2 regions of the Dorea acetigenes genome follow, and region 1 is predicted to be linked to the other one. Evidence: a T-box and tRNA genes for the amino acid it is inferred to sense, from the RefSeq annotation. Region 1 holds a T-box; the other holds one or more tRNA genes.
The links. A T-box is a leader RNA that pairs with one kind of tRNA and senses whether it is charged. The one in region 1 lies ahead of OCV99_RS00275 (valine--tRNA ligase), so its partner is inferred to be a tRNA-Val.
Positions count from the first base shown of each region.

Region 2: it encodes a tRNA-Val, which carries the amino acid that the T-box ahead of OCV99_RS00275 (valine--tRNA ligase) is inferred to sense. The anticodon was not compared.

Region 1 covers NZ_JAOQJU010000001.1:41,991-57,539, reverse strand. The annotation lists gene OCV99_RS00295 (tetratricopeptide repeat protein) at 2-1,363, opposite strand; gene OCV99_RS00290 (hypothetical protein) at 1,390-1,527, opposite strand; gene OCV99_RS00285 (bifunctional folylpolyglutamate synthase/dihydrofolate synthase) at 1,521-2,876, opposite strand; gene OCV99_RS00280 (LTA synthase family protein) at 2,882-5,095, opposite strand; gene OCV99_RS00275 (valine--tRNA ligase) at 5,145-7,805, opposite strand; T-box leader at 7,864-8,125, opposite strand; gene OCV99_RS00270 (aminoglycoside phosphotransferase family protein) at 8,212-9,258, opposite strand; gene OCV99_RS00265 (glycosyltransferase) at 9,251-10,579, opposite strand; gene OCV99_RS00260 (TIGR04283 family arsenosugar biosynthesis glycosyltransferase) at 10,594-11,268, opposite strand; gene OCV99_RS00255 (sulfurtransferase) at 11,273-12,220, opposite strand; gene OCV99_RS00250 (TIGR04282 family arsenosugar biosynthesis glycosyltransferase) at 12,236-12,916, opposite strand; gene OCV99_RS00245 (nucleoside hydrolase) at 12,901-13,800, opposite strand; gene OCV99_RS00240 (ABC transporter ATP-binding protein) at 13,781-14,839, opposite strand; gene OCV99_RS00235 (ABC transporter permease) at 14,856-15,549, opposite strand, start outside.
Region 2 covers NZ_JAOQJU010000007.1:80,556-96,104, forward strand. The annotation lists gene OCV99_RS08105 (Rpn family recombination-promoting nuclease/putative transposase) at 1-883, opposite strand, end outside; gene OCV99_RS08110 (GNAT family N-acetyltransferase) at 1,269-2,261, opposite strand; gene ispF (2-C-methyl-D-erythritol 2,4-cyclodiphosphate synthase) at 2,263-2,823, opposite strand; gene OCV99_RS08120 (YmaF family protein) at 2,969-3,322, shown strand; tRNA gene OCV99_RS08125 (tRNA-Met) at 3,387-3,460, opposite strand; tRNA gene OCV99_RS08130 (tRNA-Val) at 3,524-3,596, opposite strand; gene gdhA (NADP-specific glutamate dehydrogenase) at 3,699-5,033, opposite strand; gene OCV99_RS08140 (phosphoribosylformylglycinamidine synthase) at 5,223-9,023, opposite strand; gene OCV99_RS08145 (TIGR01906 family membrane protein) at 9,108-9,809, opposite strand; gene OCV99_RS08150 (ATP-dependent DNA helicase) at 9,897-12,254, opposite strand; gene OCV99_RS08155 (TIGR03915 family putative DNA repair protein) at 12,268-13,038, opposite strand; gene OCV99_RS08160 (putative DNA modification/repair radical SAM protein) at 13,010-14,344, opposite strand; gene OCV99_RS08165 (hypothetical protein) at 14,567-14,830, opposite strand; gene OCV99_RS08170 (Mrp/NBP35 family ATP-binding protein) at 14,874-15,549, opposite strand, start outside.

The DNA of each region.
Region 1 (15,549 bases):
TCTATTCATAGTCTTCCGAATATTCATCATAATAACCGTCATCTTCGCTGTAATCTGCACTCTCCTGCGCGTTCTGCGCTGCCTCTTCCTTCACTCCCGGGAAATTCTGGTCAAGGTTTGTATACCAGACATTAGCATTCTCACTGTCTCCGCTTGCCTCATAGCACTGTGCCAGAAGAAGCATCGCATAGCCGTTCTGATAACCGGAATTCATCTGCATCAAAGTAGTCAGGCTGGTAATCGCCTCCGTATAATTAGCCAGATCATAATTCTCTCTGGCACTCTCATACAACACCGAGCCATAGCGGTCATACAGTTCTCCGGTCATGGAATCATACTGTTCCCTTCCCGCAATTCCCAGTGCATCAGGATTTACCTTCAAAAGCTCCGTTACCATCGCCTCATCCGTCATATCCCCTTCCGTGTAACTGTTATAAATGCTCATAACAATCTCATAGCTCTCCTGAGTGGATTCCGCCGTCTGCTGTGCCGCCTCTGCCGCCTCCCCGTTAGAACGGTATTCTTCCAATTCTTTCTTCAAGGCACTGATCTGCGCCTCCTGGGTAGCAATCCGGTCGCTAAATTCCACTACCTGCTGATTTGTCTTTTCATTATTGGATCTGGTAACAGCAGGCATTACCATAAACCACATAACCGCAATTCCAACCACAAGACCAATCAAGATATTCACAATCGTCATCAGCCCCGCATGACCCTTAATCCCTGCAGCCACCGGCTGAATCACAGTATCATTGCCCACCTGATAGGATACTGCCTGGGACTTCTCCTCTTTTCTTGGATGCGCATTTCCCTTCTTGCGCAGTTGCTTCATCTCATGCATATAACGGAGCGTGATATCATTGGTTGTGTCCAGCTTGTGGGCGCTCCTTAGAGTCTGTCTCGCCTTTGAATACTGCTCCGTCTTCATATAAAGCAGCGCCAGCAGCTGATATGCCTTCAAAAAAGACGGATGAGACTGAATCGCTTTCTTCAGTTGGATAATGGCAAGGTCTTCCCCTTCCTGCCCACAATATTCCAGGCTCTGATTATACTTACGGATTGCCTGGTTTACCGCTGCCAGCCCTTCCGGATCTCCCTGTACCTTCTGTATATAATAATTGGCAATATTATCATGAGACTGAAAATTCTTGCTGAGAATCCACTCCACCAGAGCTTCTCCTATCTCTCCCCGCCCATAATATACCAGACCAAGAAGATTCCTTGCCGCAGTATTTTCTCTGTTATATTGCAGACTTTTCTTCAAGGAGGCTGCCGCTCCGGACATGTCTCTTATCTTTGCCCGTTTAAGCCCGTCATTATACCAGTAATTCGACTGGTACACCAGTTTTTGTGTATACTCCATATGCTCCTCGTATCTTTCCTTAAAATCTACTTGTTCGTCTGTTCAATCATTTCCCGCAGGATATCTGACATATCCGTCAGATCTTCCTGATATACGGCTTCCTCTATGTCCTGCACTTCCAGGCTTGGCTGGAATTTCTTCAGTTCTTCTTCATAATCTAACATACGGTCTTCCTCCCGTCCAATTCTTCTTTTATTGCTCCCGCCAGATAAAGCGACCCCAGGCAGTACACCTTCCCACCAGGTTCCTTCCGGCTTAACGCCTCCCGGAAAGCTTCCTTTCTGTCCGCTCTCACCAAGACGCTTTCTTCTGTATATTTTCTGAAAATCCGTCCCAGCTTGTCCGCCGGAACCTTCCTTCTGTCTTCTACTTCCGTAATTACAAATGTCTTTACTTTCAAATGCCTGCACAGATATGCAATCATCTGCTCATATTCTTTATCTTCCACCGCCGAAAAAAGGATTACCGGAAGTTCTCCCTTTTCGCTCTTCGGGCATGCAGCTGTCTCCACCGCACGCACGCTTTCCACAAAAGCTTCGACTGCCCCGGGATTATGAGCTCCATCAATAAAAACACCCGGAAGGACCTCTTCCATACGGCATTCCCAGGTGACAGCCGAAAGTGCTGCCCGCCATCTGGAATAATAGCTCTCCCTATCTGTGTCTCCGGCTGCCCTCTCTCCTTCTAACAATAAATATTCCATCGCCGCAATGGCAATAGACGCATTCATCGCCTGATACAAACCGCAGCCCCTAAGCCTCCACGGAATACTATCATCATACGCACTTCTTCTGAAAAAAGCAATATGTTTGTCCGTAATTTCAATGATTTTGAACGCATTTTTCGAGATTTCTCTACACTCCGACGAAAGTGATTCCGCCCGGTTTCTGATTACTGCAAGCGCCTCTTCATTTCCCGCGTCACAGATAACAGGAATCCCTTTTTTCAGGATTCCCGCCTTCTCCGCTGCAATTTCTCTGATTGTATTGCCCAGATACCTGGTATGATCCAGACTGATAGAAGTAATAATGGTAAGCGCCGGATTTTCGACGGCATTCGTAGCATCCAGCCTTCCGCCAAGTCCGGTTTCAAGAATAATATAATCCGGTTTCTTTCCGGCAAATACCGTCATCCCCATACCAAACAGAAATTCAAAATAAGACGGATGGGCGATTTCCTCCGCTTCCATCTGATCTGTCACTGCTTTCACGCGCAGAAATGCTTTCAGAAATGTCTCATCATCTATCTGCTTATTATCTATCCTTATCCGCTCATTAATAGAAACCAGATGGGGAGATGTAAAAAATCCCACGTGTTTCCCTTCCGCCAGCAAAATCGCCTGCATATAGGCACAGACAGAGCCTTTTCCATTGGTTCCCGCCACATGGATGATTTTCTGCCCTGTCTGTGGATTTCCCAGTCTTCTTAAGAATTCTGCTGTATGTGAAAGAGTATGCTTTTTCGTAAACTTTGGAATCTCTTCTATATAATCAACTGCTTCCTGATAATTCATCGCTGCTATTCTTCATCCTCTTTCGTTGCTTCTACCCAGGATACCCCTTCCTTTCCGGTTCCTGTGCCGGGAACTTCCGTAAGCTTCCCGTCTTCATAAATATACTCCGATGAAGTCCTGAATATGGTGTTGCTTGAGCCTACCTGACTGACGGTAATCACGTCTCCATCCTCCAGCGTTGTCTCCGGCAGCTCAATCCTGGTATTATTCAGGAACTTTATTCCCTTTTGCTTCTCGCCATTTACATACACTTTACTGGATTTTGTAAAATTCTCTCCATAAAGGCTATACCCTCCATCCAGATGAGAAACAATTTCCGACAAAGTAACATCCTTAACCCCCATCTGCATATGCCCCTCTGTAATCGGCGGCTCCCCGTCATATACATACTGCTCACCGTAGAGAATATCATACTGCAGAAGCTCCAGATCCGACAGATAATTCTTCGTCTGATTCCTTTCCTGATGATAATTAAATACCGTACCGGAATGAATACCCAGACGGTCAAACACCTCTGCCACAATCTGATAGGCCGGAATATTGCCGTCTTCCTTAGGCAGTCCGATATTATCCCAGATCACATAATTGGTATTATAGAGATAGCGGCTCTTAAGATCCTCTGCCTTCAGCCCCATCGTAGGAAGGTGATCGCCATAGAACACGATGACAGTCGGCTCTCCCCTGTCCTCAATCGCCTGTACAAGCTTTCCGGCAAATGCGTCCATCTCATACACTTGATTTACGTAATACTCCCATTTATTTTTCAACGCTTCATCTTCAATTCCCTGCACTTTGATTTTCGGATTCTCAATCACCTGTTCCTCCGGATAATCTCCGTGTCCCTGGACACTGATTCCCACTACCAGATCCTGCTGCTCTGTGGTGTCCATCGCCTCCAGAATATGCTCTATCAGAATATCGTCCTTCGCCCATCCATTCTCCGTAGTCTGAAGGATATTCATAAATTCTTTGCTTGTAAATGTATCAAAGCCCATATTGTTATAGACCCTGGCACGGCTGTAGAAATTACCGCCGTTGTTGTGCAGCCCATGGGTGCCGTAGCCCAGCGCAGACAGCGCCGTCGCCACACTCTCGCACGGTTTCTCCTTCACATAAGTTTTAAAAGGATACTCACCCGGTCCGAAGTACCGCAGATTCATCCCTGTCAGCACTTCAAATTCTGTATTGGCCGTTCCGGCTCCTACCGATGGTACTTTAAAGTAACCACTGGAAAAATTCTCATACATCTTGTGAAGATTCGGGCATGCATCTTCCGAAGTGGTAAAAAATTCTGCCTCTTCCACATCAAAATAAGATTCCAGCTGAATAAAAATAATGTTCGGCATTTCCTCCTGGGTAAGACTGGTTTCCGTCTTGGTAATCTCGCCATTGTTACTGATTTCAGCCATGGTTTCCTCACTGTAATCATTCGGCTCATCAATCCCTGTATTGAACAGGCTTGCCATGAAACAATAGGGAAGCCCATAATCCTCATAAGCAAAGGCAATATTTCCAAAATAATTGGAAATCACCCGTTTGTCCAGCGCCGCGGTTGTTAGAACAGAATAGATACCGAAGCATACAAAAACACCAATCAGTGCCACAACTCTGTGAAGTTTGCCTTCATACTGTCCTCCCCGCCGCCACATGGAGATTACCCAGACCACGACTGCCACAATCCCCACAGAAAGTATCACCAGCTCAAAGGGATTGAAATAATTGTTAATCAAAGAAACTGCATCCGTCGCCACCTTCAAATCCTGTGCATTAAAGGGCGTGACACGCTTCAACAGCATATAGCCGTTGCATACGCCAAGAACCATCCAGAGCACACTGATGATAATCCTGACAAAAACTCGCCTTCTGAACAGATATACAATAGAAAACGTCATAAATATCATGAACGCATTGTATAAAAATACCAGCGGCGTCTCTGTCATGTAATCCCATGCCTCAAACAGAGAACGCCTGGAAATACCTTCTATGGCGAAGTTAATCATGCAGGCAAGCAAGGCATGAAACAGGAGGGAAAAACGGTTCATAAATGCATAGACAGGCTTCATCTTCTTCGCAAACGCACTGTTGCGCCGCTCATTCAGTATCCGCTCCCGTCTCTCGCCTTTTGCCTTCCACCACGCCTTTATATCTTCTCGCTTCAAATGCTTTATTTTTTTTACAGTTCCTTTAACATCCGGCTTTTTGAAATGAATCTTCTTCATAGCATCCCCTTGTTTCCACATGAGGGGACAAATGCGTCCCCTGTGTTTTCTATGACATCTTTGCTTTTAATCCCTCAAGCCTCTCTTTAACCTGATCCATCATCTGCTGGTATTTCTCCAGTTTATCTTTTTCTTCCTGCACCTTAGCCGCCGGTGCTTTGCTTACAAACTTCTCATTATTCAGCATTCCATTGGAACGGGCAATTTCCTTTGTAAGCCTGCTCTCTTCTTTACGAAGCCGTTCCATTTCCTGCTCAAAATCAATCAGTTCCTCTAACGGTACATATACCGTAGCATCCGGAACTACAACAGACACCGCATCATCAGCAATTCCTGTCTTATCCTGCTGGATTAAGAAGTCATTTGCCGCAGCCATCATAATCGCAGACTGCTTTAAAGCTTCAAATCCAGCACACAGTGTCTGGTCTTCACATACCACGTAGACCTTTGCCTTTCTGGAATTCGGCACATTCATCTCTGCGCGGACATTGCGGACGCCCTTTACAATTGCCTTGAAATGCTCCGCAATATTTTCTGCCTCCGGAAAGCTCCAGCTCTCATCATATACCGGCCATTCCGACATCATAAGCGACGCTTCTTCCGGACAAAGGTTACTGTAAATCTCCTCGGACACAAACGGCATGAAAGGATGCAAAAGCTTCAGCGCCTTTTTCAGAACTTCCCGCAACGTCCACATAGCATCATTCGCCGCCTCTGCGTCTTCCTCAGCGTGATAGATACGGTACTTCGCCAGCTCAATATACCAGTCACAGAATTCATCCCAAATAAAGTCATATACCTTCTGAAGCGCAATTCCAAGTTCAAACTTGTCCATGTTCTCCGTTACGTCTTTCACCAGATTGTTGCATCTGGACATGATCCAGCAATCCCCCGGACGAGCGTTTACATCCTTCGGCTCTGTGATTTCCCTGCCTTCTATATTCATCATAATGAAGCGGGAAGCATTCCATACCTTATTAGCAAAATTCCGGCTTGCCTCAACTCGTTCATTATAAAACCGCATGTCATTTCCCGGCGCGTTTCCTGTTACCAGCGTCATACGCAGGGCGTCTGCGCCGTATTTGTCAATAATCTCCAGCGGATCGATTCCATTTCCAAGAGACTTGCTCATCTTGCGTCCCTGAGAATCTCTCACCAGTCCATGGATAAATACGGTATGGAACGGTGATTTTCCTGTATGGGCATATCCGGAGAATACCATACGGATTACCCAGAAGAAAATAATATCATATCCGGTTACCAGCACATCCGTCGGATAGAAATAATCCAAATCTTCCGTCTTCTCCGGCCATCCCAGTGTAGAGAACGGCCACAGTGCTGAACTGAACCATGTATCCAGAGTATCCTCATCCTGTGTAAAATGTTTACAGCCGCACTTCGGACATACCTCCGGCATCTGTCTTGCCACAACTACCTCGCCGCACGCATCACAATAGTACGCCGGAATCCTGTGTCCCCACCAGATCTGCCTGGAAATACACCAGTCGCGGATATTCTCTAACCAATGAAGATAAATCTTGTCAAAACGCTCCGGGACAAATTTCAGCTCTCCCGTCTTAATGGCATTGATTGCAGGCTTCGCAAGCTCTTCCATCTTCACAAACCACTGCTGCTTAACCAGCGGTTCAACTGTCGTGTGGCAGCGGTCATGTGTACCCACATTGTGGGAATGGGGAACTACCTTTACCAGATATCCCTGCTCCTTTAGATCTTTCACCATGGCCTCTCTTGCCTCATAGCGGTCCATTCCCGCATATTTACCGCCATACTGTGCGTTAATCGTCGCATCATCATTCATAATATTGATTTCAGGAAGATTATGCCGCTTTCCTACCTCAAAGTCATTGGGATCGTGCGCCGGTGTAATCTTAACCGCTCCGGTTCCAAATTCCTTGTCTACATAGTAATCTGCGACAATCGGAATCTCCCTGTCTGTCAGCGGCAGCTTACAGGTCTTTCCTACAATCGCTTTATATCTCTCGTCATCCGGGTGTACGGCGATTGCCGTATCTCCAAGCATGGTTTCCGGACGGGTCGTCGCGATCTCCAGATAATCATCCGTCCCAACAATCGGGTACTTAATATGCCAGAAATATCCGTCCTGTTCTTCATGTTCAACTTCCGCGTCAGAGAGAGACGTCTTACATACCGGACACCAGTTGATGATTCTGGAACCCTTGTAAATATATCCTTCTTCGTACAATTTAATGAATACTTCTTCTACTGCTTTTGAGCATCCCTCGTCCATGGTGAAACGCTCTCTGTCCCAGTCACAGGATATTCCCAGCTTCTTAAGCTGAGATTTAATGGTTCCGCCGTACTCTTCCTTCCACTGCCAGGTTCTCTCAAGGAATTTCTCCCTGCCGATCTCTTTCTTGTCAATCCCTTCTTCTTTTAACTGGTTCGTAACCTTGACCTCTGTAGAAATTGCCGCATGGTCAGTCCCCGGAACCCAAAGGGCATTGTATCCCTGCATCCTTTTGTAACGGATTAGAATATCCTGCAATGTATTGTCCAGCGCATGCCCCATATGGAGCTTACCGGTAATATTCGGCGGCGGCATCACAATAGTAAATGGCTTCCTGTCTCTGTCTACTTCCGCATGAAAATACTTATTCTTACACCATTTTTCATAAAGCTTCGGTTCAATCGCTTTCGGATTGTAAGTGGTTTCCATATTCTGGCTCATAACTCTCTCCTCTATCTGTATATTTTCTTCACATTTTAAAAAAATCGCCCTTTAAAAACTAAAGGGCGACTATATCGCGGTACCACCTTTATTTATATATAGAAAGAAAATCTTCTACATATCTCATCTTGTTCTGTAACGTGAACGACTACGGGATGACCTTGCCTCCGGGATTCTGTCTACGATCCGTCTGTTCAGGTTCAGCCATCCGGCTCCAAAGCTACCTTCCGCACCTCTTTCCCGAAACCGCCTTTCAGCCCTCGAGCAGTTCTCTCTTTCAGGACGAATCTATGCGTACTCCTCTTCTTCAACGCCTTTGCACATTGAATATGATAGCCATCGACTCCTGATTTGTCAAGGAGTTTCGAGAATTTTCAGAAAGTCTTAAGGCACTATTCAAAAGAAATTAATAGTACCTTGTTTCTATCATATCCAGAAATTCCCGGCTTAAATAATCTTCCATTTTCCGGAAGGTTTCTTCATTTCGGATTAATCTCCCCGGTTCCTGGTACTGTACCCACGCCATGGCACACCAGGTTATTCCACGCAGACAGGTAATTGGCACGAACAGACGCAGACGTTCTTCGATTCCCGCCACATCAAACCTGCCGTCCGCCGCCTTTTTATACTGCATAACGAAATCTGACATTTCTTCTTCGCTTAAGATGACATCTGTCTTCCAGAATGTAGTGGTAGGTGCCAGAAAATGCCCCAGATCCTGAACCGGATCGCCGTACAGCGGCTTCTCCCAGTCCACCAGATAATTCGGCTTCCCCGCTCCATTAATGAGAAAATTGCCGGAGTTTAACTCCGTATTGATACAGCAGCGGTATCCCGTATAATCTCCCACTGCATCCACCCTTTTCTGCCCTGCGAGAAGCAGTCTTTCTATCTGTTTCTTTTTCTGAATTTCTCCCAGATCCGACTGATAATAAGTCTGAACCATCTCCCTGCACTCGTCAAGAATCGCCTGCAGCGGATTCTCCGGCTGCAAAAGACCGCTCTCTTTTGTCCCCGAAATTCTTTCACCCGACCCAATGTACGTATCCGGAACCGGCGTACTGTGGATGTCCGCAAGGCAATGTGCCGCCAATGTCAGATCCTTTCGGTAATCAAGGGCATGGCCTTCCAGATATTCCATCACCATAACGCCATAATTCAGGTGTTTCCTGCTGCCATCCACATAAAGGGGCTTCGGTGTCCTCCCGGATGGCTCCAGGATTTTCAGGGCATTATGTTCATATTCAATTTGACGGTCAAGGTGCATCTGGCTTCCTGTATTCACCCGGAGCACCAGCTTCTTTGCCGTCACCGGATGCACAAACCAATAATTAATATTATATTCTCCCTGTGCAAGCGGCTGATACAACTCTCCTGCGCCCGCCGGAATCCCCAGCGCTTCCCGGTATTCCGGCATCTTTATATATTCTCTTAATCCTTCAATCCTATCCATTTCTTTTTACCTTCTCCATAATCTTCCGGAAAGGTGCTGTAATTCTCCAGCTTGTAGAATCCGCATAGACTCTGATTTCCGCCTCTGCCTTCGCTGCACGCGCCTCCAGATCCGCTATCTTCTCATTTGCCCGTTGAAGCTTCTTTTCCTGCTGTGCATTTATCTGAACCAGCAGTTCCTTTTCCTGCAAAAGTTTCTCTCTTTTCTGATATAAAATTTCTTTCTCCTGCTCCAGTCTTTCAGCCAGACTTTGGGCTTCTGTCAGCCGCCCCCTCTCCTGGGCCAGCACTTTCCGGTGATTTTCCAGATCCGCATTCACAATCTTAAGCTCACCCAGCTTGCTCAGCACATCCGGCGCCAAATACATCCACTCCTGGTTCATCCGGTAAACATCCTGCAATTTCATCTGGAAATGCTCCCGCAGCAAATCAGCCGCACCGGGCTTTCTGAGCAGCAGATCCAGCTTCTGCATCCCCATCAGCTTCATACTCGCCGCTTCCCCGGAATAATCAATCATCAGAAATGCCTTTTCAAATTCCAGCTCTTCATGGGATGCGGACAGAGGGTTCCGGAAATCTTCCCGGAATGTCCGCAAAAACTGTTCGTCCGATAGCCGCTCAACCAGATCTCTTCTGACAAAAAGCTGCTCATTATAATTCTGCGCCACATGCTCTCTGGTAACGCTGCTCACCTGTCCCTGCCCGTCTTCATGCCATCTGAAAAGAGTCAGCTTCTCCGGCAGCACATAGATAGGTGTTTCTGTCACAATCCGTATCCACAGGTCAAAATCCGCGAGCTGGCCATACATCAGGTTAAAGCCTCCTACCTTATCAAGGATTGTCCTGCGGAGCAATGCCGATGGATGGCACAACATATTCTTGTGCCTGAAAAAGTACCGCAGATACGCTTCCTGAGAATCCAGCCTGATACAGAAAGCTTCCTCTGCCGGATTCCCGCCGTCGTCAATTAGCCTTACTTCCGTAAAACAGGCTCCATATTCCGCATGGGATTCCATAAATGCAACCTGTTTTTCCAACTTGTCCTTCTTCCATTGATCGTCACTGTTAATAATCGCAACATATTTTCCAGAACACTTTTGTATCCCATAATTTGCAGAATAACAGTAATAATAATTATCCGGCATACGGATATACCGGATTCTTTCATCCTTGTAGGAACGGATTACTTTCTCAGAACCATCCGTCGAGCCGTCGTCTATAATGATAAACTCAAAATCTGTATAGGATTGATTCAACACACTTTCTATCGCTTCAGGAAGCAAATCTTTTCTGTTGTAAGTGCTCATCAATACACTAACCATTGTTCTTCTCCCGCCTATCTTATATTCTCATATTCTTTTGCAATCTTCTCCACATCTCCTCCCAGCCGGTAACGCAGCTGGAATTTCTGCATCTGCCACATAGTCCAGAGCATACCATATTTCTGGAACCTCCGGGAAGACACCAGAATACTGCTGTCGATCCTTATGATGGGGATTTTCTTCTTTTTCATCCGCAGGGAAAATTCATAATCCTCCATCAGAGGCATCTGCGGCATCCCACCCATTTTTTCAAATAATTTCTTCTGTATAAGGATACCTTGGTCAGCAAAAACAATCCTGCGCAGCTTTACCCGCAGATTAGACATAAACCCACAGATCCGCATCAGGATATGGGACGAATCAAAGACAATCTTAAGACAGCCCGCCGCTTCTCCCCTCTTGATTTTATCAGGAATCTGAAGCAGGACGTCCTTTTTCAGAAGCACATCACTATGCACAAAGAACAGCACGTCCCCCTGCGCCTCTTTTGCTCCGGTATTCATCTGAATTCCCCTTCCCCTGGGGCTATGGACTACACGGAAGTCCGGATCAATTCTCTCCAGAGTCCGATCCGTACTTCCACCATCGCTGAAAATCACTTCAAATTCACCTTCCAGGGTTTTTAAATTCTCCTGAATCCGCCTGATTCCTTTTTCTTCATTCAATATGGGAATAATGATTGAAACCATGTATTTACTCTACCTCACCTACGACACACCAGCGCCAGTATGACTGATCATAATTCCAGGTGTTCTCATATCCGCACATCTCAAGAACAAGCTGTACATACGCAGAACGGATTCCGCCTGTACAGTATGCCACAACCTTATCATCCTTTTCCACTCCTGCCGCTTCAAACATCTCCACGATCTCATCGTTCGGCTTAAGAGTGCCGTCATCCTTGAACATATCGGTGTACCTTACATGGATGGCTCCCGGCATATGGCCACCCTGTGCCTCGTCGTAAAGAACAGCGCCGTCGTACTCTTCGTCTGTTCTGACATCCACGATCGTATAATCATCGTAATTTGCCTGCAGTTCTTCCGTCGTCATTACATGGGTATTATCAATCTCATCGATTTCCACTTCTGTCTTTTCCGGTTTAGACGCAAGATGCTGCGTTTTCACACCAGCCGCTTTTGCAGCCGCATAACCGCCGTCAATCATCTTCACATTCTCATAGCCTGCCGCAGCCAGCTCCCAGAGAAGCCTTGCGTCATCTCCCCAACCATCTTTCGTTTCTCCCACAAAAACAATTTCTTTCTCTTTTGAAAGTCCCAGCTCACCAAGACGTTCTGCCAGATCGTCTGCCTCCGGGATTTTGCCCCAGTTCTCATCTCCGGCCTTCCCTTCTTCGCAGGTACAAAGCTCCTGCCATGTGGTAGCAATCGCCCCGTCAATCGTACCGAGGATCGCCTGCTTGCTTCCTCTGGCATCTACGAATACCACGTTATCGTCTCCTACCAGCTCCTTTGCTTCATCGGCAGTGATAATGTATTCCCCTTGAAATCTTTCTCCATCATCCGCCGCGTCCGTCTCCGATGCCGTCTCATTGGATCCGCATCCCACGGTTCCTGCCGCCATAGCCAGCGCCAGAAACAGCGCCGCTCCTGCTCTTCTTACTCTTTTCATGTCCTTCATCTTTCTTTCCTCCTCCTAATCGTTATGAAGCTGATACTTTTCGTTCAGCCTTAAAATACATTCCCATGTATGCATTTTCTTGTCCAATCTGCCTGCCTCATACATTTCCAGATAGGCAGACACATCTTCCGGTTCGTCGATATCCCGCAGCACAGGAAGCACTCCATAAGTACAGCCGCAGCCTTTGATCTTCTCCAGCGTATCTGCGAACACGCTTCCCGTACCATACGCCTGATCCCGGAATACTTCATCCCGGAGTTTTTTCATTCCAATCAAATAATATCCTGCATCCTCCGTAGCGCCAATCACCATATCCTTCTCTTCCATCACTGCAAATGCCTGCCCGATAATCTTCGTATCCAACGCCGGTATATCTGTCCCAACCAGCACGCAGGCATCATAACCCTTTTCTAATATTTGTCCGATACAGCCGCTCATTCTGGCACCGAATTCCTTCTCCGGCTGTGGTTCATACCCTGCCGCCCCCGGCAGCAGTTTCCGCATCACCGCTTCGCCTCCGGCAGGGGTATAATACACGAAGCTGTCCCAGTCTTCACCGTCTGTAAGGGGCTTAAGATCCATCAGAATTGCCCGGTGAAGTTCGGCGCACTCTTCTCCGGTAAAGTTTTTCTGAAGTCTGGTCTTCGTCGCTCCCGGTACCGGAACCCGGCTGAAAACAATCAATGCTTTCCGCAAAACTTCTCCCTCCTCTCCGGCATCTCCACCCGCATCCATGTATCGTAAATATTCCGCTTAAACTTCTCGCCGTCACGGATAACCGGAAGGTTGCACACGGTCTCTCCTTTATCATCCTCCCGTAAAAAACCTATCTCCAAATCTTTTACAGAAAACGCATACCTTTTCTTTCTATCCTCAAAAAGCTCCGGATGCATCAGATATGCCGCTGCCGTCACATCCCAGTTATAAAACCCCTGTATTCCGTAATCCTCTTCATTAAACCCAAACCAATAGTCTGTATTTTCCCGGATATATACTGCAATTTGCTTATCCGTCCTATAAAGCTCCCGTCTATAATCTTCTTTCGTAAATAATACTTTCATGCAGTTGTTGGCACTGGCAACCGACACATTTTTCCCATACCGCAGCACCGCGAAGGAAGCCTCCGGATCACAGGAAAAATTAAGCTCTTTCATAGTCTTCTTTTCAAATGTCAGCGTCTCTGTAATGCCGCCCATCAGCACAATCTCTTTTACCTTTTCAAAAAAATGCGAATCCTTCTTATATGCTCCGCCCAGATTCGTAAGGGAACCTGTGGCAAGTATAGACAGTTCGCCCAGATATTTGTCTGCCATCTCCACCAGGTAATCTGCCGCCTCACTCTCATAATCTCCCGCTCCTGCTCCGCCTTTTTTCAGAGTCAGGTCTTCTCTCCCAATCTCCCGCAGCATCTTTCGGATAGTCTCATAGACCACATCTATTTTATTGTTCCCGTAAGCGGCTGTAATTCCGTGTACCCATGCTTCTTCACAGCCCAGCAGATACAGAAGCGCCAGTCCGTCATCCACGTCACATCGCGGCACCCCAAAGGTATTATCACAATCATATACAATATGCTTCATTTGCTGTCTCCTTCTTAAACAGATTCTGTCTCCCCGCAGCCTCTGCTTCGTTGATCCGGATTCCAATCTCATCCCCTTCACAGATATGCATTCTTCTGAATTCTGTGCTCACCATCTGGCAGAAGATCCGGCCCTTCTGCGTCTTTAACATCAGCTGCACCGTTTCTCCCATAAAGACAATCTCTTCCACCAGGCAGCCGCTTCCTTCCGGCTCCGGCAGAATATCGAAAGGCCGGAGCATTACCTCATACTCTCCGTCTTCCTTTTCTGCCGCCATCTCAAAGAATTCACAGGAAAAACAGTGTTCCTCCACGCGGCCGCTGATATAATTTGCTTTCCCAAAATAATCTGCAACCTTCCTGGACGCGGGATGATAAAAAATATCCTCCGGCGACGCATATTGAAGGATATGCCCCTGATCCATCAGTACAATGCGGTCAGACATCTGAAGAGCTTCCCGCTTGTCGTGAGTCACCAGGATGGTCGTAAGTTTCCTTTCATTGTGGAGCTTCTTCACCAATGCCCCCATCTCCAGCCTCAATCTCTCATCCAGCCCGGAAAAAGGCTCATCCAAAAGCAGAATCCTCGGGTTCGCCGCCAGCGCTCTGGCAAGCGCCACCCTCTGCATCTGTCCCCCCGACATCTCTTTTATCCGACGATTCTCGTAGCCCGGAAGCTGTACCTCGTTCAGCAGCCTTCTCACTGTCTCTTTGCGCTCCGCTTTCGGAATCTTCTTAACCTCCATAGCAAATGCAATATTTTTCTCCACCGTCATATGCGGGAACAGACGGAGATCCTGGAATACAATCACCGTCCCTCTGCGCTCCGGCGCCACACGGCTGATGTCTCGCCCGCCCATACGGATTTCTCCGGATTCTATTTCAAGCAGTCCTGCAATACTCTTTAACAGCGTCGTCTTTCCGCACCCGGAAGCACCAAGCAAAGAGATAAATTCTCCATCCCGGATGTCCAGGCTCACCTGATGGAGAACTTCTTCCTTCTGCAGTTTTACACTTAGTCTGTCCACTGTAAGTCCCATCTGTCTGCTCCTTTATCTACGTATAATACTCGCTGCCGTAATTCTTGCCAAGACGCCCCGCCGCCCACTCGAACACGCCAAAAATAATCAGAGTAACGCCCAGAAAAACTGTACTGTAAACGCTGGCAATATTGCGGTTTCCTCCCTGCAGCAGCGGCACCATTACAATCGTAAATGTCTTTACCTGCCCGCCGCCAATCAAAAGCGTCAGAAAGTACTGACTGAAGGACACAATATATGCCATACTAAAAGACGACAACATGACCGGAGCCAGCATGGGAAGCGTCACTTTGTAAAATGCTTTCCATGGTGTCGCTCCCAGAACACGTGCCTGCTCTTCCAATCCATTTCCCACCGCCATCGTGCCATCCATCAAAAGCCTTACTGCATAGGGAAGGGAGCAGACCAGGTGAGCGATAATAACTCCCAAAACATTGTTATTCAGTCCCAATTTAATGAAAGTCACCTGCACACCCATGGCAAAAACCGTCCCGGGAACCATAAAGGGAAGAATACTCAGGAAATACGCCCCATCCTTTCCCGGAAAATCATAAAGCACCAACGCCCTTGCTGTCATGGTTCCTATCACAATAGACAAGACAGCAACCACAAGGGAAATCAGGATACTGGATGCAAAAAGCTTTATAAGCTCTTCCTTTCTCCTCAGGATTTCATCCACTGCACGCATGGAAAATACCTGCGGCCACAAA
Region 2 (15,549 bases), on a different contig from region 1:
TTGTTTTAATTCCATTTTCAAGAAGCAATTGAACGAGACGTTGATTTTCTTCCGATAATTGCTGTTTTTCAGAAGTTAATTGCTGCTTCTCGGCAGCTAATTTCTCTTTTTCCTCCAACGCTTCTTTCAGCATTCTCTCCCGGCCAGCTGTGCGGCGTCGGTAGTCTTCCCTTGCCTCACACTGCTGGCGGATCTTTTCGTCCTGTGTCAGGACATAAACGGAGTCAACAGCGTCCTGTAAATATTTATCCGATTTTGCAAGCATTTTTAATTCCTCCCATGTGGTAGCTTTGAAGAGGCTTGCCCAGTGATCGATTCCATACTGCATGTCCTCTTCCGTTGCCAGATTGATACAACTTAAGTCTAGCACAGAAAGACGCAGTTTGTCACTATAAATACGTCTGGTTTTTTCGTTCATTATCCGATAAGTAGCGTAGAATTCGGGAGAATCCTCAAAAAGTGTAAAATCCAGGATGCCGATATGGATTGCGGGTTTGACGGCAGTATAATCATCCCCGCTGTTTAGGTTATCAAAGGCACGGCAGAGGTAGCAAAGCGAACGCTCAGGCCAGTTTCCTTCGTTGGCGACCTGCATCTCAAGGTTGATGACAGTATTCCGGTTCAGTTCAATCCGAATATCCAAAATAAATTCCTTGTCGGTAATCGTTTTACCTAATTCGATGGGATTGGTGATAGTGACCGAATGGACATCGGAAATATTCAGATGCAGAAGGGAGCAAAGCAGTGATTTCAGAACCTGGTTGTTCCTTTGGAGCAGCGCACGGAACAGATAATCATTCGTCAGAGGAATGCCAATAGGTCCGCTTACTTCGTCCCAGTTAATTTCATCATGTAGCAGTAGTTGATAATTAGTATCAGGCATAGAGTCAGTCCTTTCTTTCATTTGTAAATATTTAAGAAATTAAGTAACTATATTTGGACAATGCGGCGAAACGCCTAAGACCAAATAGAAAATAAAGAATGCAACGAGAATAGATTACATATTTTGTTGCAAGTTAGATACATTGTATCAGCTGTTACCGTAAATGTAAATAGCAAAAACGAAAAAAGGAGGAGACATAAATAAACGCTGCTTTTTCTAAGAAATGATAGAAATATATCATAAATTGACTAATTTGTAGTAAATAATTGCTTTTTTTTGAGCATTTATTGACAAGCATTTTGTTTTAAACTTAAACTAATTGTTCTTGCAAAAAAAATCGTAGAGCTGCTTACTCTACGATTTTTTATTCGATGTTCCAACCCCTTTACACAATTTCATTCAGATAAATAGGTGAAAGCGGCACAATTTTCTCAAGTTCCCCCTTTAACCTTTCTGTCATGGATACTCCCTCTTCTGCGGCAATTTCTTCCACTGTCTTACTTCCGAATATCAGGCTGCCCAATGCCTCTACCGTCAATACGCCTTCGCTGTTTTCGGGTTTTCCCTCCATCAGCATGACTCCGGAAAATTCTGTGCCTGTCAGCAAGAAACATTTGTTATTTTCCTCTATAAGCGGGTCTGTCACGTGGAAACATGCCGCCATCAGGCAACGCAGCTCAAGAATCTGCAGCAACCGTTTTAAATACACAATCCGAACCATAATTTTAGGCTTTTCATTTTCCGCTTCTGTTACTATCGGACGCAGATCACATATCTTTCCATCTTCTTCTATAATTGCCAAGTTTCCGCCGTCACTTCTGTATTCTTTCAAAAGCCTTCTATAATATGCGGGCGTCCGCTCTGCATAGACCTTCGCGCGCCCCGCCAATGCATGTTCTGCAAATGCTGCAAGAGCCTCACAATCTTTTTCCTCCGCAAGCCTTATTCCATCGCCGCTGCATTCTGTTTTTGTCAAATACCTGTGCTCCTGTTCATACACCGTCCGAAATCCATAAGGTGTATAAATGCTTTCGCTTGCAGGCATCAAGAACGTAAAAGGTTCACCTTCTTTATACATAGAACGCAAGGATTCTTTCAGAAGCCCTGCCATATATCCTCTCTTCCGGTACTTTTCTCTGGTTGCAACTGCCACAATGTAGTGGGATGGTTCCTTTCTTCCATTTACCATCAATGTATAGGGATTGAGATGAAGCATTGCCTGGATACCTCCGTCCTCCTCCACAACAAATATCGTGTTATCCTTCGTCTTTTCAGAATAATAATAATCAATGAAAGACGAACTGTCTTCTGAAAATACCTCTTCATACAGAGAGCGAGTTTTCCCGTGTTCCATTTCCGCCAACTTTCTGATATGCATATTACTCTGCCTCCCCATCTGTATGCGGGCAGCCGCAGCAGCCTGCGCACTTGCTCTGCTCATCCACTCCGACTGCATAACTGTAATTTGCAATCGTCTCAAGGCATACCACCGCCTGAGCCGAAATCCCTTCTCCTGTCCCGGTAAATCCAAGCCCTTCCTCTGTCGTCGCCTTAATATTTATCTGATTCTTTTCGATATGAAGCGCCGTTGCCACATTTTCCCGCATTTTCTCAATATACGGCGCCATTTTCGGGCGCTGGGCAATAATCGTCGCATCTATATTTCCAATCACATATAACTCATTGTCAATCAATCTTCCTACATGTTCCAAAAGCTTCATACTGGAAATCCCTTTATACTGTGGATCCGTATCCGGAAAATGCTTCCCGATATCGCCAAGCGCCGCCGCCCCCAGCAGTGCATCCATAATTGCATGCAGCAGCACATCCGCATCGGAATGTCCCAGAAGTCCTTTCTCATAAGGAATTTTCACCCCACCCAAAATCAAATCTCTGTCTTCAGTCAATCTATGAACATCATATCCCATGCCAACACGCATCACCTGTCCTCCTTTTCCGCCTGGTTTTCTTTTATTATTATTTATTTAGTATAAGATATACAAAAAACAAACGCAACACCCAATCCTTTTTCACCGCACGTCTTGCCCTCCACAGCATATGCTAAAAGAAAAAAGGAAATATTTCATGTATAATAATCAAAATAATTGTAATAAACAAAAACATGTCCACGAATTAACAGGCAGCACCGGGATTTTTGAAGAATGTAATGACTGCCACAATCACAGATTCTGTACCGTAACCGGTGAAGCTATCTATATACCGGGGAAAAACGACCATTTTCACGAAGTAAAGTTCCGCACCGACTTCACAGATGAACACTTCCACGAATTTTGCGGAAAAACCTCCGGTGCAATTGATGTAGGCGGCGGCAAGCATGTGCATTTCATCAAAGACTGTACCGAGAAAGAAGATAATCACAAACACGAATTTCAGGCAGCAACATTGATTGACAGCCCGATTGATTTTAAATGCAAATAACGGAATCGTTAGATTTTTCGTTATACTAAAAATGAGAGACAGTTATCTGTCTCTCATTCTCAAGTAGCGGGAACTGGATTTGAACCAGCGACACCACGGGTATGAACCGTGTGCTCTAGCCAACTGAGCTATCCCGCCATATTCGGTTTTCCATCACATTCTGTAATTTGAAACCATTGTAACAGCAAATCTGTTACAAAATGGGACCTACAGGGCTCGAACCTGTGACCCTCTGCTTGTAAGGCAGATGCTCTCCCAGCTGAGCTAAGATCCCAGTCTTGTGGGTTGCTTTTCCGCAACCCACTCGTCTATCATACTACCAACCTGAACAAATGTCAATAGTTTTTTTGCTTTTTTTCACCACTTTTTTTCACGCTTATACAATTCCCTGTGCAGTCATTGCATCTACTACCTTCTCAAATCCTGCGATATTTGCGCCTACAACATAATTGCCTTCTGCGCCATATCTCTTAGCAGCGTCTGTCATATTGTGGCAGATATTTACCATGATATCCTTCAGCTTGCCATCCACTTCCTCGAATGTCCAGCTGAGACGTTCGCTATTCTGGGACATTTCCAAAGCAGATGTAGCAACACCGCCTGCATTCGCAGCTTTGCCAGGTGCAAATAATACACCGTTCTGCTGCAGGTATTCGGTAGCTTCCATGGTGGTAGGCATGTTAGCTCCTTCTGCAACAGCAATACATCCGTTAGCAACCAGCGCCTTTGCATCATCTAATAACAGTTCATTCTGTGTAGCACATGGAAGAGCAATGTCAACTTTTACAGACCAAACTCCTCTTCCTTCATGATATTCTGAATTCGGGCGATAATTCTTATACTCTGTCAGTCTTGCACGTTTTACTTCTTTGATTTCCTTTAACGCTGCAACATCAATTCCTTCCGGATCATATACCCAGCCGTTAGAATCGCTGACCGTCACAACCTTAGCTCCCATCTGCTGTGCTTTCTGTGTCGCATAAATCGCAACATTACCAGAACCGGATACTGCTACAGTCTTACCTGCAATATCAATTCCATTCAGCTTCAGCATTTCCTGTGTCAGATAAAGAAGACCGTAACCGGTAGCCTCTGTTCTTGCCAGAGATCCGCCATAGCTTAATCCCTTTCCGGTCAGCACGCCTTCATAGACTCCGCGGATTCTCTTATACTGTCCGAACATATAGCCGATCTCTCTTGCACCTGTTCCAATATCACCAGCCGGTACATCAGTATCCGCACCAATATATTTGCACAACTCTGTCATAAAGCTCTGGCAGAATGCCATAACCTCTCTGTCAGATTTACCCTTCGGGTCAAAGTCAGAACCACCCTTGCCGCCGCCGATTGGCAGACCTGTTAAGGAATTCTTGAAAATCTGTTCAAAACCGAGGAATTTAATAATACCAAGGTTTACAGATGGGTGAAGACGTAATCCTCCCTTGTATGGTCCGATTGCACTGTTAAACTGTACACGGTAACCGGTATTTACCTGTACCTGTCCTTTATCATCTACCCACGGTACACGGAACTTAATCTGTCTTTCCGGCTCAACCAGTCTCTCAAGCAATGCTTCTTTTCTGAATTTTTCTTCATTTGCTTCTACAACTACCCGCAGTGATTCCAGTACTTCCTTTACTGCCTGATGGAATTCCGGTTCTGCCGGATTCTTTTCAACAACCCTCTGAATGACCTCATCAACATATGACATAGTTTTTTCCTCCTTGATACAAAAAATTAAAAACAGAGCAGACTCTGGAGCCCACTCTGTTTTGACGCCTTTGTCCTTTACCATATTAAAGTAATATGGCATAAAACACAAGACATTTTTTTAATTTTTTGCAACTTTTTTTCGTTTTCCTGCATTCATATCTATTTTGTTCTATTTTCTTGACTTTTTTTATTTAAAATATGCAACGCCTGACTCAAATATTTTCATATCCTGTTCGCCATAAATGTTAATTGCCACAGAACGCCCTCTTCTCTCAGAATGCGCCATCTTACCAAGTACACGGCCATCCGGGCTTGTAATACCTTCGATTGCATAATAGGATCCGTTGACATTCCACTCTTCATCCATACTGATGTTTCCTTCCGGATCACAATATTGGGTAGCAACCTGTCCATTTGCAAACAATCTGCCAATCCACTCATTGCTCGCAACAAACCGCCCTTCTCCATGAGACGCCGGATTCGTATATACGCCGCCAAGCTCTGCCATCTGGAGCCATGGAGATTTATTTGTAACAACCTTTGTATATACCATCTTGGAAATATGGCGTCCGATGGTATTGTACGTCAATGTCGGCGAATCTGCTGTCTGTCCCGTGATTGCTCCATTCGGCACCAGCCCAAGCTTCACAAGCGCCTGGAATCCATTACAGATACCCAGTGCCAGTCCGTCGCGTTCATTCAAAAGCTTCTGTACCGCCTCCTTAATCTTTGCATTCTGGAAAGCAGTTGCAAAGAACTTAGCAGAACCGTCCGGCTCATCGCCAGCACTGAATCCGCCCGGGAACATAATAATCTGAGACTCGTTAATAGCCTTCTCAAATACACCGACAGAATCAACAATATCTGCTGCGTCCATATTCTTAAACACTTTCGTAATTACCTTCGCACCGGCGCGCTCAAATGCCTTCTTACTGTCATATTCGCAGTTTGTTCCCGGGAATACCGGAATAAAGACGGTCGGCTGTGCAATCTTATGGCTGCAGATATGAACCTTCTTTGCATGGAAGCATCCATCTTCTTCCAATCCGCCCTCTTCTGTCTCTTTTCCCGCAACAAAAAACGCTGTCGGTCCGTCCTGGGCACCGGAATTCGTCTTAAACACCTTCTCAAGAGTTTCTTTCCATGCATCCACCGCTTCATCAAGAGCAATCACTGTATTACCATATGCAAATACACCATTATCGGTCACTTCTCCGATTACCGTATAGGTGATACGAAGCTCGCCCACCTTATCCGCCGGGACTTCCGCAATCAAATCACCAAACGCCGGAGCAAACAACTCTCTCGGATCCATATTATGTTCAATCTTTACACCCATGCCATTTCCAAATGCCATCTTGCTTACAGCAGCAATCACGCCGTGGCGATCCGGTACATATGCTGATACGATCCTGCCGCTGTGAATATCATCTGAAAACTTGCCGTACTGCTCCATAACCTTCCCGTAATCCGGCAAATCATTCTCATCTGTATCAATTCTAAGCCATACCAGTTTATTCCCTGCTTTTTTAAGCTCCGGTGTAATAATATCTTTTTCTTTCGCCACATCAACGGCAAAGGATACCAAGGTAGGCGGAACGTCAATATCTTCAAAAGTTCCCGACATACTGTCCTTACCGCCAATAGACGGCAGACCAAATCCAAGCTGTGCACTGTAAGCTCCCAAAAGTGCAGTAACCGGATGGCTCCATCTGTGCGGGTCTTCTGTCATGCGCCGGAAATATTCCTGGAAGGTAAAGCGAATCTTCTTATAATCGCCGCCGGCAGCTACAATCTTTGCCACAGATTCTGTCACTGCATACACAGCTCCATGGTATGGACTCCAGCTTGACAAATACGGATCGAATCCGTAACTCATCATCGTCACCGTATCGCAATCCCCTGTAAGCACCGGAAGCTTCGCAACCATCGCCTGCGTCTCTGTCATCTGGTACTTTCCGCCATGCGGCATGAATACAGAACCTGCTCCGATGGAACCATCGAACATCTCAACAAGTCCTTTCTGCGAGCACACATTCAGATCACGCAGCGTATCCAGCCATTTCTCTTTTACGTCATCTACTTCCACTTTATCCGTCAGAATACTGTCAGCCTTATTCGGAATATCTACCGCAACGGCAGTTTCCTGATGGGCGCCATTGGTATCCAGAAATGCACGGGACAGATTCACGATTTCTTTGCCCCTCCAGGAAAGAACCAGCCTTGGACTTTCTGTTACAACCGCAACCTCTACCGCCTCCAGATTCTCTTCCTTGGCATATCCCATAAACTCTTCCACATCTTTGGGGTCAACAACAACTGCCATACGCTCCTGAGACTCAGAAATGGCAATCTCTGTTCCGTCAAGACCTGCATACTTCTTCGGCACCTTATCCAGATCAACTTTCAGCCCGGCTGCCAGCTCACCGATTGCAACGGACACGCCGCCTGCGCCGAAGTCATTACATTTCTTAATCAAACGGCTTACTTCTTCTCTGCGGAAAAGCCGTTGTATCTTACGCTCTGTAGGCGGATTTCCCTTCTGAACCTCTGCTCCGCAGGTCTCAATGGATTCTTCTGTATGCACCTTAGAAGAACCTGTAGCGCCGCCGCAGCCGTCACGCCCGGTACGTCCGCCAAGGAGAATAATAATATCCCCCGGATCAGACGTCTCACGGATAACCGCTCTTCTCGGGGCAGCACCCATAACCGCACCAATCTCCATACGTTTCGCAACATAATTGGGATGATAAATTTCCTTTACAGCCCCGGTTGCAAGCCCGATCTGATTTCCATAGGAGCTGTAGCCATGGGCAGCTTCCCGGACAAGCTTCTTCTGCGGAAGCTTTCCCTTCATCGTATCTTTTACTGACACGGTCGGGTCTGCAGCGCCGGTCACACGCATTGCCTGGTATACATAAGTACGTCCTGACAGCGGATCACGGATTGCGCCTCCAAGACAGGTAGCAGCGCCGCCGAAAGGTTCAATCTCCGTCGGGTGGTTATGCGTCTCATTTTTAAAGTTCACAAGCCACTCTTCTTCCACGCCATCCACCGTTACCGGTACGACAATACTGCAGGCATTGATTTCATCAGACTCTTCCTGGTCATCAAGCTTTCCTTCCTTTTTTAACTTTCTCATTGCCATCAAAGCCAGATCCATCAGGCAGACGAACTTATCCTCCCTGCCTTTAAAAATCTCACTGTGATCTGCCAGATACTGCTGATAGGTTCCTTCAATCACAGCTCTATAATCTCCCTCACCAAACGTCACTTCCTTAAGCTCCGTTGAAAAAGTGGTGTGGCGACAATGATCTGACCAGTAAGTATCCAATACCCGGATCTCTGTCATAGACGGATCTCTGTCTTCCTCTTCCTTAAAATACTTCTGAATATGAAGGAAGTCTTTAAATGTCATAGCAAGGCCAAGGGAATCATACAGTTCCTTCAGCACATCTTCAGCCATATCCTTAAATCCATCGAAAATCATAACATCCGCAGGCTCGTCAAATACCGTTACCAAAGTCTCCGGTTTCTCCATTCCTGTCTCACGGGAATCTACCGGATTAATGCAATGATTCTTAATCGCCTCAAATTCTTCATCCGTAATCTCTCCTTCCACAACGTAGGTTGTAGCTGTCTTGATTACCGGCTTTTCGTCCTCTTTAATAAACTGCACACACTGTACAGCCGAATCAGCACGCTGGTCAAACTGTCCCGGAAGAAATTCTACAGAAAACACCCTGTTTCCTTCCTCTATCGGGAACTCCTCTTTATATAATACATCAACAGGAGGCTCACTGAAAATTCCATTACATGCTTTCTCAAAAGTATCATCAGAAAGATTCTCCACATCATAACGAATCAAAATACGGACATTATCCAGTGTCTTAATTCCCAGATATCCTCTGATTTCATGCCTCAGATCCTTCGCCTGTACTGCAAACTCCGGTTTTTTCTCAACATATACTCGTTTTACACCGTTCATAAAACTTCCTCCACTTATTTTTTTAATCTTTATCTCATAATAGCACGCCCGTGCCATTAGTGAAAGCAATATCTTGCAATTCTTTTATGCGTTATGCCTATTTTTTGTCTTTTTCCCCCATAGGAAAAAGACGGCAGCCAGTAGGATAAGCCCTCCCACAAAACATGCTCCTATCCGCATAACCATATCATAAAAGAAGCCTTCCGGCAACATTCGGATCATATAATCCGTCTCCGGGTCAAACAGCCATAAATCATTTGTAAAAAAGATTTCATGGAAAATCGTAAAATACTTATTAAAATCTGATGCAAATAAAACTCCCATCACTACCGTCAGACCCCCGCAAATGCCCAGCGCCTGGAAATAGGCTCTTGGAAGCGCCTCTCCTAAATTCACTTTCCGAAATGCAAGAATCAGAAAAAGAAGTACAGAACCACCAAGCAGTATCCACCGCAATTTCAGACCGCCAAGGAACAGATTCTTCACATCTGCCATATGCAGCCTGTCCTGTTCATTAAAAAAATCCTGTTCTTTTCCTTCCACCGTTGTTATCACAGACAATTCTTCCCTCTGGCCAATCAGATATGCCATCATCTTGTCCGTAACATCCATCACGTCAGACATCTCCATCCCTAACGCTTCCGTCACTCCATATTTTTCATATTCTCTCTCATAGAATCTATATTCAGAATCTCCATAAATTGCCACCTGGAAACTGGTAAGCAAAAGTGCAATAATCAGAAAAATCATTGCTGCCGCCGCCATTACCTTTTCAAACTTCTTCATCCTACAACATTCACCTCTGCTAATATTTATCCGATTATTATTTTAACACAGGAGTTTGTGATAATCACTCTTTTTTATAAATAATACCTAAAGATTGCCTTCCCAAAATTCCCGGAGCATCGCTCCCACACTGGAAATCGTACATTGTCGGATGTCCTTCCACTCCCGCGGAAAGGTCTCCTGATACCCGGGTTCTCTGAATCTTTCATCTAAAAGCAGGATAATCCCTCTGTCTTCCTCAGTCCGGATTACCCGTCCCGCAGACTGCTGCACCTTGTTCATTCCCGGATATACATAAGCATAATCAAATCCTCTTACGCCCCTTGCGTCAAAATAATCCTTCAAAAGTTCCCTCTCCCTGCATACCTGGGGAAGACCGGTTCCCACAATTGCCGCACCAATCAGCTTATCCTCTGACAAGTCAATTCCTTCTGAAAAAATACCGCCCATTACGCAAAACCCCATCAGGCTCCCTTCCCTCGCTTCTTCAAAGCTCTCCAGAAAGATTTCTCTTGCTTCCTCTGACATATAAGGAGCCTGTATCAGGCAATCCACACACGCTCCCCTGTCTTCTACCATCTCTGCAAACACGGTATAGACCTCTTCCATGAATCTGTAAGAAGGAAAAAATGCCATATAATTTCCCTTCTTCGCCAAGGCCGCCGTAAGCAAGTATTCTGCATAGCGCCGATACATCTTTTCTCCCCGCAGTGTATATTTGGTGCTGACATCTGTCCCCAATACCAGGAGCCTGTTATCCGGTGGAAATACCGACTCCGCATATACGGCATAATCATCTTTCTCGGTACTGAGAAGTTGTTTATAATAATGAATCGGCAGCAAGGTGGCAGAAAAGAATATCGTACTGTTTCCTTTTTCCAGGTACTCTTTCAGGTTCACAGCCGGATTTACGCAAAACAGACGGATCTGAAATCTTCCGTCTTTTTCCAACTCACAATAAATAAGATAATTCTCATCCAAATGTTCGTATACACTCACAAAATTCCTTACCGTAAAGTACAGATTCAGCACTTCCTCTCTTACCGCCTCATCCTTGTACTCTTCCAGGAAGCGTTCCAGCTCTGCTATAACCTGCAAAAGCTTCAGATAAATATGTGTCGCGCTGTTTAGCACCTGAATCCCATCGCACTCCCGCTTAAGCTCCAGAAGCTGCTTATTACACTCGTCCAATCTTCCCGCAAGCCTGCCATCCATGTGCTTCACCAGCCTTCTCACATGCAGGACATCCTCTTTATACAGGCTTGCGCTATACATCTTGCGCCCGCGCTCCACCAGATTATGAGCCTCATCAATTAAAAACAAATACTCCCCTTTCACACCTTCTCCAAAAAAGCGCTTCAAATGGGCATTCGGATCGAATACATAATTATAATCACAGATAACAGCATCCACCCATTGCGCCGTATCAAGTCCCAATTCAAAAGGGCAGACTTTCCACTTCTCAGCCTGTGCCTCCAGCACAGGACGGCTGATTTTCTTCTGTGTTGTAATCAATTCAAACACCGCATCATTCACTCTGTCAAAATGTCCTTTTGCATAGGGGCAATAGTCCGGGTTACAATCTGTCTTTTCACAAAAACAGATTTTCTCCTTCGCCGTCAACGTAATGACTTTATACTCTAACCCTCTCTCGGCAAGAATCCCAAACGCCTGCTCTGCCACCGTCCTGGTTATTGTCTTAGCCGTAAGATAAAAGAGTTTCTCTCCCAATCCTTCTCCAACTGCTTTCACGGAAGGAAAGACGGCAGCCATCGTCTTCCCCACACCGGTCGGTGCCTGGATAAAGAGCTTTTTTCTTCGCATAATTGTACGATACACAGAAGCCGCCAGTTTCTTCTGACCTTCTCTGTATTCATAGGGAAACACAATCTTTTTTATAGAAACATCCCGAATCTTCTTCCATTCCGCCTGAAAATGCGCCCACTTCTCATATCTCGCCACCAATTCCAAAAACCATTCTTCCAGCTCGTGAGTCTGGTACTCTTCCCGGAAACGGCGCACTTCTTCTGTCTCCATATTACAGTACGTCATCTGCACTCCAATCTGTGCAAGCCCCTGCTTCTCAGCGTAAATGCAAGCGTAACACTTCGCCTGAGCCAAATGAACGGCTATCGGCTCCTTCAGGCTGTCAAGCTCCTTAAAAACCCCTTTAATCTCGTCAATCCAGACACCGTCCTCACCATCGATCACGCCGTCTGCCCGGCCTTCCACCTGTATATCGAACTCTTCAAAAGGAATCACCCGCTTCAATGTCACTTCCGCATGGTAGTCCGCCCCCATCTGCCTCTGAATCTTACGGTGCAGTTTCGCTCCAAGCTGCATGGCATCTTTATCCATCGTCGCTACCCGGTTGTCTATATCTCCGCTCCGCAATATAAATTCTACCAAATTGCGGACGGAAATCCTAATCAGCTGCTTCTCCATCTTCCTCCCTCCGTCAGGATGCATCAAATTCTGTCATATTCACTCTATACCAAAGTGGCAGATGCTGCCTCTGACACCTGGGATTCGATCTTTCTTCTATGGAAATCGTCCGGCAAAAGCCCTTCCAAAGCTCTGAAAAATGCCGCTCCGCCTCTGATATATTCCTCGTCTTCTCAAAATCTAACGTATCATCAGACGCCAGAACCCACCTTTTGCCTGCTTCATGAAGCGCTATCTCCCGGTGGTTTTTGTCATATATCATCCAATTCTCTGTAGGCAGCCGGTCCGAAAAATGAGGAGCAAGGCAGGTAAGAACCCGGTTCTTTGGCGTAATCTCTGCAAACAGGATTCCTCCCTCCAATTCCCGAAAGCGTAGAAATCCCTTTAACTGGTGTGCCTCTCCGTCCACGCTTCTGCTCATCTCAAATACCTTCTCCACCATTGGATGGCTCAGATGATCCATAATCTTCGTACTGTCGGGAATCCTTCTTGCTTCCAGCATCGCCCCTAATATAGCATTTCCTTTCTCTTCACGCTCCGAAAGAGCCGCATGATAGATATCCCAATAGGCTCTCTCTCCCAAATGCCGGAGAATCATCTTCTCCACAGCCAGTGCTTTTCTTTCGCTTTCTTCTATCTCGCAGTACTCGCAAAACAATTCCTGCTCTACCTTTCCACGAAAGACAATCCCGCAGGTATCCGAATCTCTTCCCGACTTCCATGCCTCATAGACTGCCGAGAAAATTCCGGTAACACTATCCGTGCAGATATACATCTTTCTCATGCAGCCCACCTCCAAACTTTACATCATCGAACAAAGATAACTGCCTGTATGTCATTCCCGCCACGCCTTGCGGCAGCCGTTCCTTTGTATTCAGAAGATTACGCGTAATATAATCTTCCTCCATCTTTACAGGATACAGCATTCTCCCATTACAGGTCAGAAAATACATGGCGCGCTTCAATACCACGCCCATCTTCTTAAGATCCGGAAAATCCAGCGTTCCCAGCCGTCTTGCCTTCACAATCCGCATAGCAGACTTATATCCCAGCCCCGGAACGCGAAGCAGCATCTCATAACTGGCACGGTTCACTTCCACCGGAAATACTTCAAGATTCCGAAGCGCCCAATTGCACTTGGGATCCAGCAAGATATTAAAATTAGGATTCTCTTCCGAAAGAAGCTCCTTCGCCTCAAAATGATAATAACGGAGCAGCCAGTCCGCCTGATAGAGCCTGTGCTCTCTGAGAAGCGGCGGTCCCTCGTCCGTCCTTGCCGGAAGATTCTTATCCTCATTCACATGGATAAAAGCAGAATAAAATACCCTCTTAAGTCCAAACTTCTGATAGAGCGCCTCCGCCACATTGATAATCTGATAATCTGTCTCTGGTGTAGCTCCAATAATCATCTGCGTACTCTGTCCTGCCGGAACAAATCTGGGTGCATTCCGGTACAGAGCTATCTCTTGCTTATTCTCTTCCATCCTATTCTGTACCAGACGCATCGGTTCCAGAATCGTCTTCCGGGTCTTGTGGGGCGCCAGAAGCTTAAGTCCCTCTGCCGTAGGAAGCTCTAAGTTCACGCTCATCCTGTCTGCCAGAAGCCCCAGCCTGTAAACCAGCTCTCTGCTGGCTCCCGGAATTGCCTTCACATGAATGTACCCCTGGAAATGATACTCTACACGTAATTTGTACAAGGCCGCATACAAAAGCTCCATCGTATAATCCGGGCTCTTCAGAACCCCTGAGCTAAGAAAAAGCCCCTCTATATAATTTCTGCGATAAAATTCCATGGTAAGATTACAGATCTCATCCGGCGTAAAGGATGCCCTTTTCACATCATTACTCCGGCGGTTAATACAATACTTACAGTCATAGACACATTCATTCGTAAACAGAATCTTAAGCAAAGAGATGCATCTTCCATCCGCCGAGAAACTGTGACAGATTCCCGACTGCTGACAGCTCCCGATACCGGTTCCGTCACTCTTACGTTCCGTACCGCTGGAAGTACAAGCCACATCATACTTCGCTGCATCTGTTAAAATATTCAGCTTTTCATAGACTGTCATTGATTCCTGTAATCTCATAAGGCACCTCCGTCGCATGAACATTTGTTCTTTTTTACATTATACAAACACATGTTCTTCCTGTCAATACCTTATCGGAACAAAGCGGACAAGTCCGCCTCGAACTCCCTCTATTCCTATATCATAAAAATACCGGCAGACCCACAGCCACGCTCCAGGAACTGAGCATCTATTTACAGGCTGCCGATCTGCATCTCTCCGCATCTTGCCTTCCGGCCATTCCTACCGGATTCTGGAAACAAGATGGGAAGCTCTGGCAACATCTTCCCGTTTCACATAAAAAATATATTCATATTCCATTGCAAGGTTCTCTCCGAAAGTCCCCGTATGTGCGCGCGATCCTGCCGCCATCGGCGACGGACTCTTACGGTTCACCACTCTTATCTTATAATCAATTCCATTTTCTGTAAGGATGTCCCGCATCTTAGCCTGAGACTGCATACTATATACAGTAATCAGTTCCTTACGGTTAAAAATTGTAATCATAATCTCACCTCCGTGCCGCCGCCTCATTTTCCGGGATACCGGATCAAAGCTTGTTCACCGCATCCCGTAGATATGGATTATCCAGCTCATAAGCCTTCTCCTCTTCTACAACTCCTGCAAGTTTCGGATCGATAGGCATCTTGCCAAGTACTGGGATATTCAATCTGGCAGCGATCTCATCGATGTGGCTTTCTCCAAATACGGAAATCTTCTTTCCACAATCCGGACATTCCAGATAACTGTAATTCTCCACAATACCAAGCACCGGAATGTTCATTTTTTCTGCCATGTTATATGCTTTCTCTACAATCATCTGCACCAAATCCTGCGGAGAAGTGACAATCACCACCCCATCCACCGGAAGAGACTGGAATACAGTAAGCGGTACATCTCCGGTTCCCGGAGGCATATCAACAAAAAGGTAGTCCAGTTCTCCCCACATAACATCTGTCCAGAACTGCTTCACAACCCCCGCTATAACCGGTCCTCTCCAGATGACCGGATCAGATTCATGCTCCAGCAGAAGATTGACAGACATAATCCTGGTTCCGTCTTTCGCCTCGCAGGGAAAGATACCTCCCTCGCTTCCTTTCGCACTCTCATGTAATCCATACATCTTTGGAATAGACGGTCCTGTAATATCCGCATCCAGAATCCCCACTGCTAATCCCTGCTCCCGCATCATCCGCGCAAACGACGCAGTCACCATAGATTTCCCT